3 regions of the Chryseomicrobium imtechense genome follow, and region 2 is predicted to be linked to each of the others. Evidence: riboswitches for the same ligand, from Rfam matches in the RefSeq annotation. Region 2 holds a riboswitch; each other region holds the start of a gene.
The links. Region 2 has a riboswitch for preQ1 ahead of queF (preQ(1) synthase). Riboswitches for the same ligand answer to the same signal wherever they lie in the genome.

Region 1 (4,604 bases), on a different contig from region 2:
TTTATATTTATAAGCTGAAGGAGATTTTAACATATGCCTGAATTTAGAATTGTCGATAAGCTACAAAAAATCGATGTGGATATTAAAAGTAGTCAATTGAAGTATCATGCAAATCGTGTACTTGTCAGTAAAGAGTTTACGTTTGACGCCGCACATCATCTCCATAACTATGAGGGAAAGTGTAAAAATCTACATGGTCATACGTATCGTGTGATTTTAGGCTTAAGCGGTTATACGGACGATCGAGGATTGATGATTGATTTTGGAGAAATTAAGGAAATGTGGAAGCAAATCGAAACGTATTTGGACCATCATTATATCAATGAAACGCTACCTCCGATGAATACAACAGCTGAAAATATTGTTGTTTGGATTTATGAAGAATTACATGGTGCTTTGCAAAAGGAGCAACGGTATGATGGCGCACGTGTAGAGTTTGTAAAGCTATATGAAACGCCTACGAGCTATGCTGAAGCAAGAAGGGAATGGATGGAAGTTGAGTAAAGTCCCTGTAATTGAAATTTTTGGTCCTACAATGCAAGGCGAGGGCATGGTAATAGGTCAGAAAACGATGTTTGTACGCACAGCTGGATGTGATTATGCCTGTTCTTGGTGCGATTCGTCATTTACATGGGACGGCAGCGGCAAGCATTTAATCGTGCAAATGACGGCCGAGGATATTTGGACAGAGTTGAAACGTGTTGGTGGAAATAGGTTTTCATTTGTCACAATTTCAGGAGGAAATCCAGCACTTCTTTCCAACCTAGGTGCACTGATTGCGATTTTAAAACAAAATAATATAAAAATTGGGGTAGAGACGCAAGGAAGTAAGTGGCAGGATTGGCTATACGACATCGATGAATTAACAATTTCACCAAAGCCACCTAGCTCTGGTATGACCACAAATTTTTCGATGCTGTCTACTATTTTAGAGAAGTTGAAAATTCGAAATGGTAATCAACATATGTCCCTAAAAATCGTTATCTTTAATCAAGAGGATTATGAGTATGCCAAAGATGTACATCAACGATACCCAGACATCCCCCTTTATTTACAAGTCGGAAATGATGATATTACCACTTCAGACACTGGACAATTAGCAAATCATCTATTGGCAAAGTATGAAATGCTCATTGATCAAGTGATGATGGATGAACAATTAAATGATGTTAAAGTACTGCCACAACTGCATACTCTCATCTGGGGAAATAAAAGAGGGGTGTAAGTCTGGGCTGTAAAATGATAGGCAAATGTGGAGAAATCTTGAGTTTAGTATGAAATGAATTCACATTATTCTAGAAAAGTATCATGTTAAAATATTGATTTACAGGTACTACTATATATAATACAATGAACACTAATGAAATACCTGAGTTGTTCAGGAGAGGTTCATAGCTGATACCCTCTATAAAAAACTATGGAAACATGACAATTCGCCATGTCCATATCGGATGTGGCTTTTTTATGTCTCTACTAGATTATTTAGAGTCGTTATAGTTAGCCCTCCTTGAAATACTACGGTATTAACTTAAGGAGGTTTTTTTATGTCTGGTCGTCACCAAAAAGAAGGATTAGAGGATTTAACATTATTAGGGAATCAAAATGTGAAGTACACATTTGAATATGCACCAGAAGTTTTAGAGTCTGTTGACAATTTACATATAGACCGTGATTATTTTGTGAAATTTAATTGCCCAGAGTTTACAAGTCTTTGTCCGATTACGCAGCAACCGGATTTTGCAACGATGTATATTTCATATATTCCAGATAAAAAAATTGTGGAAAGTAAGTCGTTGAAATTATATTTATTTAGTTTCCGCAACCACGGTGATTTCCATGAAGATTGTGTAAATATTATTATGAATGATTTAATTAAACTTTTAGATCCTCGCTATATTGAAGTATGGGGCAAGTTTACACCACGTGGAGGTATTTCAATCGATCCATGGTGCAACTACGGTCGTCCAGGTACAAAATATGAAGAAATAGCAAACTATCGTTTAATGAATCATGATTTATATCCTGAAAAAATTGATAATCGCTAATTTTTCAATTTACTAAACTTTGCTTGCAAAAAGAGGAGAAAAAATAATGAAACATGATAAAGCCGTTGTTGTGTTTAGTGGCGGGCAAGATAGTACAACATGTTTGTTTTGGGCTTTAAAAAACTTTAAAGAGGTAGAAGCCGTAACTTTTGATTATGGACAACGCCATGCACTCGAAATTGAATGTGCTAAACAAATTGCCCAGGAGTTGAACGTACGACATCATATTTTAAATATGTCGCTCTTGAATCAGTTGGCACCGAATGCGTTAACGCGAGACGATATCGAAATAAAAGAAGGGGAGGAAGGCGAGCTCCCATCTACGTTTGTACCAGGTCGTAATTTAGTTTTTTTATCCTTCGCAGGGATTTTAGCAAGCCAAATTGGCGCGAAGCATATTGTGACAGGTGTATGTGAAACCGATTTTAGTGGCTATCCAGATTGTCGCGATGCCTTTGTAAAATCATTGAATGTCACATTAAATTTGTCGATGGATACATCATTTGTTATACATACGCCACTCATGTGGATCGATAAAGCAGAAACATGGGCTTTAGCAGATCAGCTAGGTGCGTTTGACTTTGTGCGTCAAAAAACATTGACATGTTATAACGGAATAATTGCGGATGGATGTGGGGAGTGCCCAGCATGTAAGCTTCGTCTGCAAGGAATGGAAGCTTATGTACAATCGTTAAAATAGGAGTATTTTAGCGAGCAGGATACCCTCAGTCATCTTAGGCAAGTCTAAATGGAGGTCGATGTCTCTCTCAATCATTATTGACATTTCAGCAAGAGGCAGCGAGTATTTAGATGAAATCTATGATGAAAATGGAAAGCTGAAGAGTCCGATCACTGGATTTGTAAATCCGCTTAGTGGGTTGTATCCTGTAGATTTTGATTACAATCAACAGTTTGAGTTGTTGGCCTATCAGAAAATTGCGGGGCGATATAATGCGGATTCTTTAGGGTATGTTTTGAATACTTTAGCATGGTCGGGTAATAGATTTGGTTTGCAAAATCAGTATGTTGCTATCTTTGGAAGTTAGGATATAAAAAGGTGTGAGGAGAGCATCAAAATGTAATCAGCTAAATAGAAAAACAACCAGTTAGCCTTTAATTAACTGGTTGTTTTTATTACAAGAGTTCTTCAGCAATCAATTTATACGACTGTAAGCGATCCATATAGTCATGAGTGATAGTAAGGATCATGAATTCATTAGTGTGGTAGATGGATTGTAACTGTTCAAGCTGCTCCCGTACTTCTTGTGGATTGCCGATGATCATTTTGCGCCGCATCTCTTCAATTTCTTGTTGATCTCCGCTTGTATATGGATAGTGTTCGGCTTCTTCTAGTGAAGGGACCCCAACGCTACCTTCCCCTTTTACCATTTTTAATTTCCAGAGAAAACCACTCTTTGCCAAGTGTTCAGCTTTTTCGGTCGTTTCTGCACAAATGACAGACACGGCTATGATTGATTCCGGTTGTTGGGATAAACCCGGTTGAAAATTTTCTTCGTAGGTTTTAAGGATTTCCGGCCCTTCTTTATCGCTCATAAAATGACCGAATGCATAGGCGCTTCCATTCTCTGCAGCAAGCTTGGCACTTTTACTACTTGTCCCGAGAAGCCATGGTTTAGGAGAAATTTCCGGAAGCGGCGCTGCAGATACTTTTGAATACATATGATCTTCCGGAAAATCATCTTTGAGGAAATGCAAAAGTTCTTTAAAGGATTCCGGCAATTTATAAACATTTTGCAAATAATTCTCCGAGAGAGCCATCGTCACTTCCGCTGATCCGCCCGGAGCCCTTCCGATCCCTAAATCAATTCTGCCAGGAAACAGGGTCGCTAGCATATTATAGACTTCAGCAACCTTGTACGGTTTATAATGCGGAAGCAATACCGCCCCTGCTCCGATACGGATTGTTTTGGTGTGTGCCCCAATGTAGCCCAGCATCACTTCCGGCGCCGAACAGGACAGTCCGGTAAAATCGTGATGCTCGGCAATCCAATACCGCGTGTACCCGAACTGTTCACCACTTTTTGCGAGCTCCATAGAAGCCTGCAAAGCTGTAGCGGGTGTTTTGCCAGCGGATACAGGTGATTGATCCAGGATGCTTAATTTCAGTCGATTTTCTCTACCCAATTTCAATCAGCTCCAGGCTGAATAGTGATGAAGAATCTTCATCTGTGAAATCAGTCCGTGAAGTAGAATAATTGTTGATGGTTCCTCTGAAGCTCAAATCGAGTTCAGGGACCTTTACATCAAATGTATTTTTGTATAAATGGACCGTGACGTCGTGGTACTCATTCCCGCCCCGTACTTCGAAATCAAACCGAATCGTCTTTGCTTTTTTTCCGGGACTGTTTGTGGAGACTCCCTGTTCAAAACCAGTTACCTTCAAAGAAAAATCGTCCAAAATCACTTCATTTACCATTACGGATCCTCCTCAATAGTTACCTAAGTTTGTCCATGTTACCACTCGCCGAAAACGTTTAACAAATTTTCTGCTTTGTTTAGTTGGAGTACAATAAAAGATAGGGTGAAGGAGATACCTGA
Region 2 (7,808 bases):
CATACAACAAAACGCGTTGTGATTATTGGGGAAGGGGCATCCTATATTGCGGCACAGTGGCTCGGGTTTACGCTCTCCATCCTGCGACCGAATGTTCAAGTCGCAACGAAAGATACAACTTCATTATTCAAGCTGTATCGTGAAATAAATGAAGACTGTCTGATCGTGCTGATTTCACTTCACAGGTACTACAAAGAAGCTCTGCAAGTGACGGAGCAATTCAAATCCCTTGGTGCAGAAGTTCTTGCCATTACCGATTCCTCCGTTGCCCCGGCCATTCTTCTAGCGGATTATCCGTTTGTGTTGCAATCACCGAATCATTCCACAATCGACTTGCTTCCAGCTCTAATGGCATTCCTCAATACGCTGGTGGCAGGTATGACGAAACAAGATTTGCCGTATTATGAAGAACAACAGAAGATTTATGAAAAATTGCACGTGAACTATTTACAAAATAGATGGAGCTGATGAAATGTCTACATTGAAAACTACGCTTGCGCATCACTTTGACCACCTACATGCGCATCCTGAAGTCAGTTGGGAAGAACATGAAACTACGAACTATTTGGTACAAGAACTTGAAGCATTGGGACTATCTCCAAAGCGCTTTAAAGACATGACAGGCTTATATGTAGATATCGGAAAAGGGACGCCACGTGTTGGTATTCGGACAGATATCGATGCTTTGTGGCAAGAAGTAGAGGGTGAGTTTAAAGCGAACCATTCATGTGGCCACGATGGACATATGACAATGGGGCTTGGGGCTGCAGCTCTCTTAAGCGAAGCAAATTTGACTGGAGCGGTTCGAATCTTGTTTCAGCCGGCAGAAGAAAAAGGGAATGGAGCGCTCGCACTTTTAGACCAGGGTGTTATTGATCCCCTGCAGTACTTATTTGGAGTTCACGTCCGCCCCCTCATTGAACTTCCAGAAGGGGTGCATAGTCCCGCACTTCATCACGGAGCGGCTCGTATGATTCGAGGAACGATTACTGGTATCGAAGCACACGGGGCAAGACCCGAGCAAGGAATCAATGCAATTGAAGCGGCGGCTGCTCTTATTGATGCACTGAAACGGATTTGGATTCAACCTGGGCGTTCAGGTTCGATTAAAATGACACATCTCCAGGCAGGTGGGACTGCGGCGAATATCATTCCTGGTAAAGCCACATTCTCTTTAGATTGCCGAGCGCAAGAAAACGATACGATGGACTTGCTAATCGAAGGGTTGGAGCGTGCGATTGCGTCTGTCGAGACGTTTTATAAAGTCTCCATTGACTATCATGAAGGCGCCAAGATAGTAGCTGCGCAAGTGAATAAAGAAGCAGCAAGCTTACTAAAAGACGCAATCATTGAAACCGTAGGAGAGTCTCATTGTGGGCCAGAGATTATTTCACCTGGTGGAGAAGATTTTCATTACTTTTCCTTCCACAAACCTGAACTTAAAACAACGATGCTCGGGCTGGGTTGTGGCGTGACACCTGGACTTCATCATCCGGAAATGACATTCAATACAACTTATTTAGAGCAAGGTGCACGTATCTTAGCCTCGGCAGCGAAACTAGCAGTAGAGAGATGTGAGGAGGGGTCTCCATGATACAGTACCGCGAGTTACAATCTCGTGAAGATTTGGCAGGCATGCAAGCCCTCGAACGAATCATATGGGACATGGAACCTATTCCCCTCCATCAGACGATGACAGCTATCAAACACGGAGGAGTCATCGTCGGTGCTTTTGATAGAGAAGACTTAATTGGATTTAGTTACGGATTTGCAGGGTTCTCGGACGGAAAAGCCTATTTATGCTCGCATATGCTTGGTGTTCACCCTGACTACCAATCCAAAAAAGTTGGAGAAGCGCTGAAATATCATCAACAAACATTTGCTGCTAAGCGAGGCTTTACTCACATGGTATGGACCTATGATCCGCTTGAGGCCCGGAATGGGTATTTGAATTTGACTAAGCTTGGAGCGGTATCTTTTAAGTATTTAGAGAATTGTTATGGGGAGATGACAGACGGTCTAAATGCAGGTCTACCCTCTGATCGTTTTGAAGTACACTGGCCAACTACAGCTTCTCGAAGTGAAATCGACTTTCCTGAACCTGAAAGTTTAGCGGATATCGTATGGGTGAATGAGATGCCTCTCTTGACGAATATACGAAAAGTCGGTTCTGCACAAAGTTATACAATGCCGATTCCTAAAGATTTTCAAGCGCTAAAAAAACAGGATCCGAAACTGGCCATCCAGTGGAGGCTAGATTCTCGAAAGCTGTTTCAAGAGTTAGTAGCAAACGATTACTGTGCAATAGAACTAAAGCAGGATAGGGACTGGCATTCCTACATATTTGTAAAAAAATCAGAAGTTTATTATGGAGGAACCGCATTATGAAAATTGTTGAAGTCACATTACGCCACTTACAAATGGAAATGAAAAGTCCATTTTCGACTAGTTTTGGCACCTTTCAAACGAAGGATTTCATTCTATTAGAAGCAATAGATGAAAAAGGAACAGTTGGTTACGGAGAATCCGTTGCGTTTTCGTCCCCTTGGTACAACGAAGAAACGTTTAAAACGAATTGGCATATGCTTGAAGACTTCCTCATTCCGCTTATCTTAGGCAAAGAGTTGGCTCATCCGGATGAAGTGACGGAAGTATTTTCAACCATTCGCAAAAACAATATGGCGAAGTCGACAATTGAGGGCGCTATTTGGGACATCTATGCGCAGCAATCGAATCAATCACTTGCAGCTGCACTTGGTGGTACAAAAACTCAAATCGATGTTGGGATTAGCATTGGCATCCAAAATTCAGTGGAAGAGCTCGTAGAAGTGGTTCGTGGCTACGTGGAAGAAGGCTATAAACGCATCAAAGTGAAAATCAAGCCGGGCTGGGACGTTGACGTGATGCGTACGCTCCGCAACGAGTTTCCAGATGTCGCGATTATGGCAGACGCAAATTCAGCCTACCGTTTAGAAGATACTGCACTTCTTAAGCAATTAGATGAATTCAATTTGACGATGATTGAACAACCACTTGCATCAGATGATATTATCGACCATGCAACGTTACAAAAAGAACTGTCGACACCCATCTGCCTTGACGAAAGTATTCATTCTCTTGAAGACGCTCGTAAAGCAGTGGAATTAGGTGCAACAAAAATTATTAATATAAAAATTGGTCGTGTAGGCGGATTGACAGTCGCAAAACAAATTCATGATTACTGTATGGATCAAGGCGTTCCGGTGTGGTGTGGGGGTATGCTAGAAGCAGGAATTGGCCGTGCCCATAATGTCGCGCTCACGACTCTTCCAAATTTCATATTGCCTGGTGATACAGCAGGATCTTCTCGCTACTGGGTGAAAGATATCATCGAGCCTGAGGTGGTAGTAGATAAAGGCGTTATTCACGTACCAACATCGGCAGGTATTGGCTATAAACTAGACTATAAAGCAGTAGAAGACTACACTGTGATGAAAAAAACTTACAACTTAGACTGACGGAGGTAGTTTTATGAAACGAAGTTTACAGATGGCTGGCGCGTTCGTCGGATTAATTGTGGGAGCGGGATTTGCTTCTGGTCAAGAAATCCTACAATATTTTACGAGTTTTGGTATATGGGGGATAGCAGGAGGAGTTGTAGCGACAGCACTGTTTGCATTTCTCGGGATGACACTTGCGCAGCTTGGATCTCAATTACAAACTACCTCACATAAAGGAGTTATTTATCATATAGGTGGCCGTTATTTAGGACTTGCACTGGATGTACTCATTACATTCTTCTTGTTCGGTGTAGCCGTGGTTATGTTTGCAGGGGCAGGTTCTACATTTGAACAAGTCTTCGGGTTAGATGCTCGCATTGGAAGCATCATCATGGTCGTTCTAACAATTCTAACTCTATTACTGAACCTGAAAAGCATTTTAAATGTCATTGCCTCTATCACGCCGTATTTATTGCTAGTGATTTTAGTCATTCTTGGGTATTCACTAGTAACGATGGATTTATCGATTGCTGAAGCAAATGCAATTGCAATAGAACAATCTTCAGCAGCAGGGAACTGGTTCCTTGGGGCATTGCTTTACGTTTCGTATAATATCGCTTGCGGGGCTGCACTCTTGATTGTGATGGGTGGGGCGGAAAAAGATCGTCGTGTAGCAGGAATTGGTGGTGCATTAGGTGGGGCATTACTTGGACTGATGATCATCTTAGTGAATGTAACTTTGTTTGTGAAAGTGGACACAATCGCTGGTGTTGATTTGCCGACACTTGAACTTGCAACGCAGATTCATCCAGTAGTGGGGATTTTGATGGCAATCGCTTTACTTGCCATGATTTATAATACTGCAGTCGGGATGTTTTATTCGTTCACAGTTCGATTTATTCAGCCGGACCATAAATCATTCAAGTATGTGATTGTATTCGTGGGTATAGCAGGCTACGTAGCAAGTTTAGTTGGATTTACGACTCTTGTGAGTAAAGTATATTCAACAGTTGGTTACCTAGGCTTTGCCCTCATGGCTACCATTATCGTCGCATGGGTTCGAGAACGAAAGAAATAATTTATCAAGTTCCTAGGGATGATTTCACTACGCAAGGAAATTCGCGTTTTGAAACCTTCCCTGGGAACTTTTCAATTACTCATAAAGAGGTACGCCGATATGATTTGTCCAAAAGCTTGCTTGAGACTCTGGCATAGGGTTTACAACAACACGGTCGGGAGTAAATGTCACCTCTGTTGGATAAAAAGAAGGCTCAATAGCTAGAATGTCGTCGCCATCTGTTTCAACAGACAGAACGGCAACGCCGCCATAATTGGTGTTTTCAATTGTCTGCCCACTAAAGAAGTTTCCAAGGGAATAGAAGATATGTGTTTTTTTATCGCCAGATTCCATTACTTCATAAGGTTGTAGAACATGCGGATGTCCACCAAAAATGATATCTGCTCCTGCCTGGTGTGCAATCGTTGCTAAGTAATTTTGTTCCTCATTTTCCTCTAATTCGTATTCAGTTCCCCAGTGCATAAGTGCAATTACAAGATCTACTTCCGCATCCAAGTCACGAATATCACTTTGAATTTTTGCTACATCGATAAGATCTACAAGATAGGGTTGGTCGGCTGGCACGATGTGTCCATTTAGCCCATATGTATAGGAAACAACCCCGATTGTAAGCGCATCTACTTCAAAGATGCGTTTCGTGGCAGCGTCTTTTTCAGATGCATAAGCGCCAACATAGGGTAAATCCCGCGCTTGTAAATTTGCAAGCGATTGGCGCAATCCGGCTGCTCGTTTATCAAGAGTGTGATTGTTCGAGACCATGACTAAGTCGGACCCGAGATCAACTAACCCATCGACAATTGTGTCAGTACTATTAAAATTTGGATAGCCAGAAAGCTCAAATGCTTCCCCAGCTGCTAGAGACTCTAAATTGATCAAGAAGAAGTCCAATGATTGGGTCATTTCTCGGACACCACTGAAGGATGGACGGTAATCTTCATAATTGTTTAGATCTTTATGCAACAAGACATCCCCAGCCATTCCAATGGTTACTGTGCGAGTAGGAAGTTCGAAATTTTGAGAAGAACGGTCGATAGGATGAAAAGTGAGCTCATAGGAAAAGGTAGGAAGCAAAAGCTCTTGAACTTTTTGATAACCAATTGAATATGCAATAACACTGATAACAATGAGCAAACTTGCCCAAGCAGTCCATGAGAACCACTTCATAGTAATCAACTCTCTTCCATTTCATTGCTTTAATCATAATAAATACTAGGTACACTGTATAGGAAAAAATATCTAATAATTTTTAATATGAGAATGAGAGAGTTGAAAAAATACATTCTAAACTAATCGGAATTTTGATATACTGAGAAAGTAAATAAACCTGCTTGTGCAGGAGAGGTTCATAGCGGACACCCTCTATAAAAAACTATGGATACATGTCACTTCGCCATGTCCATTCCGGGCATGGCTTTTTGTATGCATTCGTATTTTTTTCCTCTCTTGAACAAGTACATTTCAAGGAGGATTTTTTTATGTCAGGACGAACACACGAACAAGGATTAGAGGAGCTTACATTGCTCGGAAATCAAGGTACTAAGTATCCACAAGATTACGCACCAGAAGTATTAGAGGCGGTCGACAGTCTGCACGCAAATCGGGACTACTTTGTGAAATTCAATGCACCGGAGTTTACTAGTCTCTGCCCAATTACAGGTCAACCAGACTTTGCCACGATGTATATTTCTTATATTCCAGATCAAAAGATCGTCGAGAGTAAGTCATTAAAATTGTATCTATTCAGCTTCCGTAATCATGGGGATTTCCATGAAGATTGTGTAAATATCATCATGAATGATTTAATCACTCTACTTAACCCTCGATACATTGAAGTGTGGGGCAAATTTACACCACGTGGTGGAATTTCGATTGACCCATGGTGCAACTACGGACGCTCAGGTACAAAATATGAAGAGATGGCATTCCACCGTTTAATGAATCACGATCTCTATCCTGAAAAAGTGGATAACCGGTAGGAGGTCGCGGCATGTTACTTTATCTAAATGGATTATTTGTAGGCCTGCTGATTCTTGCAAACATTGTGGCAGTTAAATTGTTTTCAATCGGAGAATTTGCGATTTTGCCTGCAGCCGTCGTGATCTATATCTTTACCTACCCAATTATTGATGTCATTGTCGAGGTGTACGGGAAAGAACAAGCTAAGCAGACGGTTCGCGCTGGTCTCGTCACGCAACTTGCTGCAATTCTTTTTATCGGCATCACAATTGCCTTACCCTCCGCATCGTTTTGGGAAGGCCAGTTAGCGTTTGAGGAGATTTTAAGTGGCAGTATCCGTATTATTGTAGCTAGTTTGATTTCATATTTCATCAGTACAAATTTGGATGTCTATGTGTTTGATAAGCTGAAAAAGCGTCATGGTGCAAAGAAATTGTGGCTTCGAAATAATGCGTCTACAATGGCTAGTCAATTACTCGACACAACTATTTTTATTACGATTGCATTTGCAGGAACGGTTCCGGTAGGAGTTCTTATCGGAATGATTGCAACACAATATGTTGTAAAGTTTTTTGCATCAATTGCTACTACGCCATTAGTTTATGGAGTGGTGTATGGGATACGAAAAGGTATAAAGCAACAAAAAGTCATTGCTGTGTCGTAAGTATTTAGCTCCCCAAAAAATGGGGAGTTTTTTTCATGCTATGATGGAGTCAAAACAAATGCACTGAGGTGAAGAAATGACCTACATACCCCATCATTACGCAAACTTACTACTCCATCAATTACCTGCTCTAAAGACGCAGCCTCAAATTTTAGATGTCGGATGTGGAGAAGGATGGTTGACAAGACAACTTAGTAAAACCTATCCGGGTGCAACTATAACGGGCACTGACAAAGACTATAAAAAAATTCAAAAATGTCGCTATGAGGCATCTAATCAAAATCTGTCTATCCACTATCAGATTCTCAACCATGATCAGTCAAAGTTGGCTTTAGAAGAATCCTATGATTTGATTTGTTGTCATAATGTGCTGGCACATTCACAAAATCCACAACAGCTCATACAAAAGCTTGCCAATCAACTAAATCAGGGAGGAACACTCTCCATCATTTCAGAAAATCCAGCTGCAAAAGCGCTCGAAGAAAATTTTCGGGCATTGTCGCCAACTGCTGATATACAGTTAGAAACTATAGGAAAGATCTATGATCTACATGTAGAACAAGTGAAAGAGAGAGTTCAAAAAAGCTCAGATTTGCGCATACTCTATCCTCTGGAAGATTTATTGCATTGG
Region 3 (7,808 bases), on a different contig from region 2:
CTTCCTTGATGAAATTCATGATTTGAATCTAACGGTCATTGGACCCGTATTTGAACATCATCCCGCTTTCCCAGAGCGAATCAATACTGAATTTGTAGTGGTCCACTCCTCTACTGAATTATCTATGCGCGTTTGGGAACGCGGATCCGGTGAAACGATGGCATGCGGAACTGGTGCATGTGCTGTAGTGGCAGCTGCTGTTCGCAACGGACATAGCCCCGCTGGAGAATGGATAACAGTCCATCTACTAGGTGGAGATTTAGCGATTTTATACAATGATGAAACAGTTTTGATGAGAGGTCCAGCTGTAGAGGTGTATAAAGGTTCCATTGAATTAGTCGTTTAGAACTACAAATGTCATAAAATGATTTATTTTTGTAAACAAAAAACGTGTAAATTGTAATGTGAATGTAATGTTCAATTGCTATGATACTTCTATCTTAATCAGATAGGGGTAGAGAACTTGAAAAAGATTCTTAGCACACTGGTCCTGGTTTTTGTACTATTCATTTCAACTACAGCAGCATCAGCTTCGACTGGCACATATACAGTAAAAAAAGGGGATACGCTTTATCGTATCGCTGTGAATCATAAGACAACAGTTTCTAATTTGAAGTCTTGGAACAATTTAAAATCAGACACAATCAAAATTAATCAAAAGTTACATGTTAAGAAACCAGCAACAAAAAAAGTTTCACGCTCCACTAGCAATGAAGTGGTTAAAGAGTTTTATGTAACATCTACTGCTTACACTGCTTATTGCAAAGGCTGTTCAGGCATAACAAAGACTGGAATCAATCTTCGCAAAAACCCACATTTAAAAGTAATTGCAGTAGATCCTAAAGTAATTCCACTCGGAACTAAAGTTCACGTAGAGGGTTATGGGTATGCAATCGCTGGCGATACAGGAAGTGCAATCAAAGGAAATAAAATTGATGTATTTATGCCTTCTACTTCCCAAGCACTCAACTGGGGACGCAAAACAGTTAAAATTAAAATCATTAAATAAAAATGCATTGGCAGAGTTGGCCAATGCATTTTTTTAATGTGAAGCGCGCATGGTCAGTTCCATAGACCGCAATCGCTTTTCTAGATCATAAATGGGAGTACTGATCATCAGTTCTTTTACTTGTGTTTTTTGTATAAACGCCTGTAGTTGCTCACGAACCGTATTTTCTGACCCGACAATTCGTGCGCTCACTGTGCGCTCTACCATCATCTGTTCCGAACTCGACCAGTCAAGCTCTTCTACTGCAATCGGTGGACGCATTTTATGTTTATGGCCACGCACGATACTCAAAAACTGTTGGATTAAAGTTGTACTCAGTTTTTCTGCTTCCTCATCTGTCTCTGCAGCGACAACATTGACTGCTGCCATCGCATAGGGCTCTTTCAAATACTTCGACGGTTGGAAGTTTTGATGATAAAGCTGCAATGCATGCATCAATTGATCTGGAGCAAAATGACTAGCAAAAGCAAAAGGAAGTCCAAGTTGAGCCGCTAAGCGTGCACTGTATGTGCTTGATCCTAATAGCCAGACTGGAACATTTGCTCCTGCGCCGGGTACTGCCATGACGGCAGGAATTCTAGCTTCATCAACTGGCTCTAAATAATGCAACAATTCACTGACTAGTTCAGGGAAATCATCCGCACCTTGATGGTCACGGCGAAGTGCTCGAGCCGTCATCATATCTGTTCCCGGAGCGCGTCCGAGTCCAAGATCAATCCGACCAGGATACATGGCATCTAAAGTACCGAATTGTTCAGCTATAATATACGGAGCGTGATTTGGCAACATAATGCCTCCTGCTCCAATACGGATGGTAGAGGAATGGCCGGCCAAATAGCCGATTAAAACGGAGGTTGCTGAACTCGCAACTCCTTGCATGTTATGATGTTCTGCTACCCAGTACCGGGTATAGCCTAATTTTTCAGCTTGCTGGACAAGCTGTTTACTTTGTAAAAAGCTCTCTGCTGGCGTTTCGCCTTGTCGAACCGAGGCTAAGTCCAGGAATGATAATTTTGTCACTGCTTTCACGACCTTTCCTTCTCCAGTCTAGCCCCATTTCTAACAACTTCAAAATAAAATGCTTACAAAAAACCACTTACACGAAAAGTGTAAATGGCAAACTCCTTATCCGTTCCACTGGCTCATGCCGCCACGTACATTCGTGACATTTGTAAACCCAGCTTGTTTTAATACTTGGCAAGCACGAGAACTACGTATGCCAGATTGGCAGATCACTACAGTTTCTTTTTCTTTATCTAACTTTGTCAATTGGTTTAGCAATGTATTTAGTGGCATATTTTTAAACTGTGGGATATGACGTCCCTTATATTCTGCTGGTGTTCGAACATCTATGAACTGTTTCGAGTTATCATTCAAGACCGCTTTTAAATCGGTCGTATTGATGGATGCCGTTCCTTTCGCACGCATCATTCGCCATGCGATAAAACCAACTACACCAGCAATCACTATCCATTCCATCTTCTAATTCCCCTATCTACTTTTAATTACTAAATTCATTGCATCGTGAACTTATTTTTTTTGTTCACGTAGGTAAGCCCCGTAGCCACCCGCCATATGTTTCACATCTTCATAACCAAGTGATTTCAATACACTGGATGCAATCGCTGAGCGCGCGCCTCCTTGGCAATACACAAGGACTGTCTTGTCTTTTGGAATGTCCGTGTCACGAATTTTCCCGAGGAAATGATGGTTGGCTTGATTTAAATGTCCATCTCCCCACTCCACATCGTTGCGAACATCTACTACATACGTTGACTCTTTTTCCGCTTCCTCTAAAAATTCTTCAACGGACAGCGTCTCATAGGCATCATGTTGATTCCATTCTGCTACAACATCTACCGGAGCATAACCAATGATACGGTCAAAATGAATAGAATGCATCGATTCAATAATCGCTTCCTTATCATAAGGTTCACCAATGATTACTAAATCTTCATCATAGTTCGCTAGCCATCCTGTCCAGTTTGTAAACGATTTATTATACGGAATAGTAATTGAGCCTGGAATAAGTGTTTTTTCAGCTAATGTCGCCGGGCGCGTGTCAATGACTAGTGTGTTGTTATTCTTAAGTGCCTGCTTCACGTCTTCTGCCGAAAGATCAGGCACACGGTCTGTATGTTTTAATACTGTCGGACCTACTTTATTTACCTTTTTCATTTCTGCAAAATAAACAGGCGCCTCTGGTTGATCTTTTAATAGTTCATCTACGAAAGCTTGTTCATCGTCAATTTGCATTGCCCAGTTGAATTGTTTTTCATACCCAACTGTAGAGGATGGAACGGCCCCAAGAGATTTTCCACAAGCAGAACCTGCTCCATGTGCTGGCCAAACCATTAAATAGTCGGGTAGCTCTTTAAATCGTTGTATAGAACGAAACATGTCGCGTGCTCCACTATCTGCAGTGCCTTCTGCGCCAGCTGCTTTTTCTAATAGATCTGGCCGACCAACGTCTCCAACGAATACGAAGTCACCTGAAAAAATTCCCATAGGTTTCGTAGCTCCGCCACCACGGTCAGTAAGGATAAATGAAATGCTCTCTGGGGTATGACCTGGCGTGTGCATCACTTCAAAGTCGATATTTCCAATGGAGAACCTGCTTCCATCTCTCACGAATTCCACATCAAGACCTTCTGTGTACCCGTACTTCCAGTTTTCATCACCTTCGTCCGAAAGATAGAGTTTCACTCCATGGTCTACCGCTAGTTGTCTCGACCCAGAAACAAAGTCTGCGTGAATATGTGTTTCAGTAGCTGCTGTAAGTGTAAGCCCTTCTTTTTTTGCAACTTGAACGATTTCATCAATAGAACGAGATGGATCAATTACGATTGCTTCACCCGTACGTTGGCAACCAACTAGATACGTGTATTGTGCGAGCTTATCATCAAAGAAAGAACGAAATAGCATAATCATTTCCCTCCGCTTAATTAGTTTTTTGTTTGTACGAAAAATATACCATAGGGGGTATAAATGTTCAAGTAGTTTGTTTATAATTAGTTTTTCACTAAATCTCTCCCTTTAAACTTCAGTTGACGCTTTTCTGTCTTTGTTGTAAAATCAACTCTTGTGACTTCGTGGTTCGAGATCCTCCCACGCAAAAAAACTAAGGAGTTTTGACAAATGAAAATGAAAACACTTACGGTCAATGCAATTATTGCTGCACTATATGTAGCTGTATCATTGGCGGTCCCTGTACTTGCTTATGGGGCGATTCAATTCCGTTTGGCGGAGATGTTCAATCATTTGATTATCTTTGACAAGCGCTATTTCTTTGGTATTGTAGCTGGTGTATTTATCACGAACATCTTTTCACCTAATGGGATTTATGATGTTTTGTTCGGAGTAGGACATTCCGTGATTTCTCTACTAATCGTTTTAGCTGTAATTCCGTTAGTAAAAAAAGATTCGCATAAAATGATAATTAATACACTCGTTTTTACATTTACAATGTTTATAATTGCTTATCAGCTTGTGTTAGTTCTTGGACTGCCATTCTTCTTGACTTGGTTAACTGTTGCTGGCGGCGAATTAGCAGTACTTTTACTTGGTATTCCAATTTTCATTGCACTGAACAAACGTTTAAACTTTTCACGACTTCTCGACTAACGTGTACACACTGTGTGCACGTTTTTTTTTATACTTGTTTGGGTATCTTTGATAAGAAAGAACTATACATAGAGACTAGGAAAGAGGACTGAGAAAATGGGGAGATTTAAAAGGTGGTCGAAACGAAAAAAAGTTCTATTTATTGTAGTGATAGCTTTGATTGTAATCTATGCAGGAATGATTTTATGGCACACATTCAAGCCATTGCCTGAAGGTATTTCGTATGCAGGTGACTTACAGCCTATTTCTTCAATAGATATGCTCACGGATTTAACATACGCAGTGAATGAAAATAGTGAAGAGCGACAAACAGAAAATGAAATTTTCTCGAGCATATATCAAATGATTGAAGAAGCTGAAGAATTCGTTGTCGTAGATTTCTTTTTAGTCGATGGTTTTTATGAAGAAGACGAGGGGTTTCCCCCTATTGCAGATGAATTATCCGAAACTCTTGCAACGAAGAAATTAGAAAATCCAGAGATGCCAGTGATTTTTATAACGGATCCTTTAAATCAAGGATACGGTTCCTATGAAAACAAGTGGTTCAAAAAAATGCGCGATGCTGGAGTTGAAATCGTCTATACCGATTTAGACCCTTTACGAGATTCAACACCGATTTATTCAGGAATTTATCGAACGTTTTTCCAGTGGTTTGATTTTGGAGGAGAAGGTTGGATTCCAAATGCCATGGCGAGTGAAGCACCAAAAATGACGGTCGCTTCGTACTTAACATTATTAAATGTCAAAGCTAATCACAGGAAATTAGTCATTACTGAAAAAGAGGGCTTAGTTTCTTCAGCAAACCCGCACGATGCGAGTGGACTGCACGGCAATATTGCACTAAAGTTCACCAGTTCTCCTCTTCTCAACGACATGCTTGAAGCAGAAGAAGCGGTTTCTTTGATGTCCGGTGGTCCGAAGCTTCCCCGCGTCCAAGAAGTTGAGGAGGAAGCTGAGTACGAAGGTCAATTATTGACAGAGAAGAAGATTTTAGATGCGCTCCTAACAGATATCGCCGCTACAGAAGAAGGTGATTCTATTGATTTGATGATGTTTTTCATCGCAAAAAGAGATATCGTCAATGCACTAATCGATGCAGCCAATCGTGGGGTTGAAGTGCGCATGATTTTAGATCCGAATGAAAATTCTTTTGGGCGTCAAAAATCTGGTCTCCCTAATCGACCTGTTGTTCAGGAAATGGTAGAAGATACCGAGGGCAAGCTAGAAGTACGCTGGTACAATACGGTGGTCGGTCAATATCATACAAAAGCCATTCATATTCAAACAGACCGTTCGGTGATTTCAAGTGGTGCAGCCAATTATACAGAGCGGACTTTGGATAATTATAATTTGGAGGCGAACTTACGAGTGGTTGCTGACAGTGATAGTGAGTTGGCAGAAGAATTCTCTAGTTATTTTGAGCGTCTGTGGACGAATGAAGATGCTGCATTTACCGTGGATGTGGAAGAGTACCAGGATAGCTTTACATGGTGGCAGCGTTGGATTTATAGTTTTCAGAAGCTGATTAAAGTGACTACGTATTAGTTTTAGATGTGGAGCCGACTGGTCAGAAATTGTGCGAGAAGACAGCGTGGACTGTGAAGCGCTCTTGGCTTCATAGGCCGTGATGGCTTCTTGCGGGATTTCTAGGAGGCGCAACTCGATTTCGTTCAAAGTCGAAATTAAAAAGGTGAAAGGCACCATCTGTAACTCAATCTCTGGCGCTACGGCAGTGAGTTCCAGGGGGAGCATACCGGAGCCTCCTCTTGGCATACGAGAAGCTTGCACTTCTCGCCTCCACTGCGGGGTCTCCGGCATACTCTGATTCCCCAGGAACTCACTGCCTTCTCTTGTCGATTGAAAAAAGTAACAACAACTATTTACAGCACTCCCTCAGCAAAATAGGTGACAGGCACCTTATTACTGTCTAAAGCTACTGCACTAAATACTCGACACAAAATCTTTTTATGAAACTGAAGTTGAGTGCAGAGGAGGGGCTGACTCCGGAGGGATTAAAAGCGGAACGTGAGACCCCGGAGGCGTGAACTTGCGCTGAGGAGGCTCACGACGCGCCCTCGGAAAGCAGCCCCGCAACGGAACTCAACGTTTAAACAGCAAGCCTCATTCAGATGGCTTGCTGCTTTTTCAATAGGGATTCTTTTGATAATAAAAATTTGGAGATTTCGTAGTATTGTCGTAAGATTTATGGAATACATGGGTAGCCGCAGGTGACATCGGCGGAATTAACCAACTCCACATACCCGTTACATCTCGTCCATTTTTCATTTCTTGCTGTTCAAACTGCTTAAACTGCACAGCTGCCGTGTGATGATCCACGATACTCACACCTTGCTGTTTAAAAGAATGGAGAACCGCCAAATTCAACTCCACTAATGCACGGTCTTTCCATAGACTAGAAGCTGACTTTTGGTTCAAATCGAATAACTCTGCGACACGTGGCAACTCATTGTAACGATCTTCATCCGCTAGATTGCGTGCGCCGATTTCCGTTCCCATATACCATCCATTAAACGGTGCAGCCGGGAAGGTAATCCCTCCAATTTCAAGCTTCATCGAGGAAATGATGGGTACAGCATACCACTTTAATTTTAAGGAAGAAAATTCTGGATGTTCCGGGTGAGTAATGGGTACCTCTAGTACAACATCAGACGGAATTTCAAAAAGTTGTGGAGATTTATTACCTACTTGTACGATGAGAGGCAATAAATCAAAGCGCGTTCCCGCACCTTGCCAACCCAGCTGTTCACAGACTTTGGTGAACTCTAGAGAATCTGGATCTCCAATTATTTCTCCTTCTCGCTCGTAACCGGCATAGCGAAGCAATTGATGATTCCAGATGCGAACATTTGGATGGAAAATAGAAATCGTCGGTTTAATTTTCCCATCATTTGTAGCAAACGCAATGTGGTATATAAGAGCGTCGAAGATTTCTTGTTCTGACTCAAGGGTGCGGTGATCATGAACGTGCATCGTCTGCCAAAACAAGCGACCTATGCATTTATTGCTATTACGCCATGCCAACTTCGACCCATATTCTAGCTCTTCGCGTGTCAACGTATACGTTCCAGTAGTGTATATCTCTGTTTCTATTTCATTTCTACGCGCTTCAAAAAAGTCCGGTGACTTTTCAAGCTCTTGGCAATATATTTGTAAA

Region 1: another riboswitch for preQ1. It lies ahead of queF (preQ(1) synthase); the one in region 2 lies ahead of queF (preQ(1) synthase).
Region 3: another riboswitch for preQ1. It lies ahead of AB5N96_RS09805 (QueT transporter family protein); the one in region 2 lies ahead of queF (preQ(1) synthase).

Annotation. Positions count from the first base shown of each region.
Region 1 is NZ_JBGOBM010000003.1:280,980-285,583, reverse strand. Features, by position in the region: gene queD (6-carboxytetrahydropterin synthase QueD) at 34-504, shown strand; gene queE (7-carboxy-7-deazaguanine synthase QueE) at 497-1,225, shown strand; PreQ1 riboswitch class I at 1,379-1,425, shown strand; gene queF (preQ(1) synthase) at 1,545-2,045, shown strand; gene queC (7-cyano-7-deazaguanine synthase QueC) at 2,092-2,745, shown strand; partial or broken gene AB5N96_RS04675 (YybI family spore inner coat protein) at 2,819-3,091, shown strand; gene AB5N96_RS04670 (LLM class flavin-dependent oxidoreductase) at 3,180-4,172, opposite strand; gene AB5N96_RS04665 (DUF3219 family protein) at 4,183-4,482, opposite strand.
Region 2 is NZ_JBGOBM010000005.1:56,760-64,567, reverse strand. Features, by position in the region: gene AB5N96_RS06455 (MurR/RpiR family transcriptional regulator) at 1-468, shown strand, start outside; gene AB5N96_RS06450 (amidohydrolase) at 473-1,594, shown strand; gene AB5N96_RS06445 (GNAT family N-acetyltransferase) at 1,591-2,388, shown strand; gene menC (o-succinylbenzoate synthase) at 2,385-3,497, shown strand; gene AB5N96_RS06435 (YkvI family membrane protein) at 3,511-4,557, shown strand; gene AB5N96_RS06430 (CapA family protein) at 4,633-5,721, opposite strand; PreQ1 riboswitch class I at 5,890-5,936, shown strand; gene queF (preQ(1) synthase) at 6,033-6,533, shown strand; gene AB5N96_RS06420 (queuosine precursor transporter) at 6,545-7,177, shown strand; gene AB5N96_RS06415 (class I SAM-dependent methyltransferase) at 7,254-7,808, shown strand, end outside.
Region 3 is NZ_JBGOBM010000009.1:55,132-62,939, forward strand. Features, by position in the region: gene dapF (diaminopimelate epimerase) at 1-346, shown strand, start outside; gene AB5N96_RS09785 (3D domain-containing protein) at 464-1,009, shown strand; gene AB5N96_RS09790 (LLM class flavin-dependent oxidoreductase) at 1,043-2,038, opposite strand; gene AB5N96_RS09795 (rhodanese-like domain-containing protein) at 2,135-2,488, opposite strand; gene AB5N96_RS09800 (MBL fold metallo-hydrolase) at 2,540-3,934, opposite strand; PreQ1 riboswitch class I at 4,096-4,140, shown strand; gene AB5N96_RS09805 (QueT transporter family protein) at 4,148-4,633, shown strand; gene AB5N96_RS09810 (phospholipase D family protein) at 4,730-6,178, shown strand; gene AB5N96_RS09815 (nitric oxide synthase oxygenase) at 6,779-7,808, opposite strand, start outside.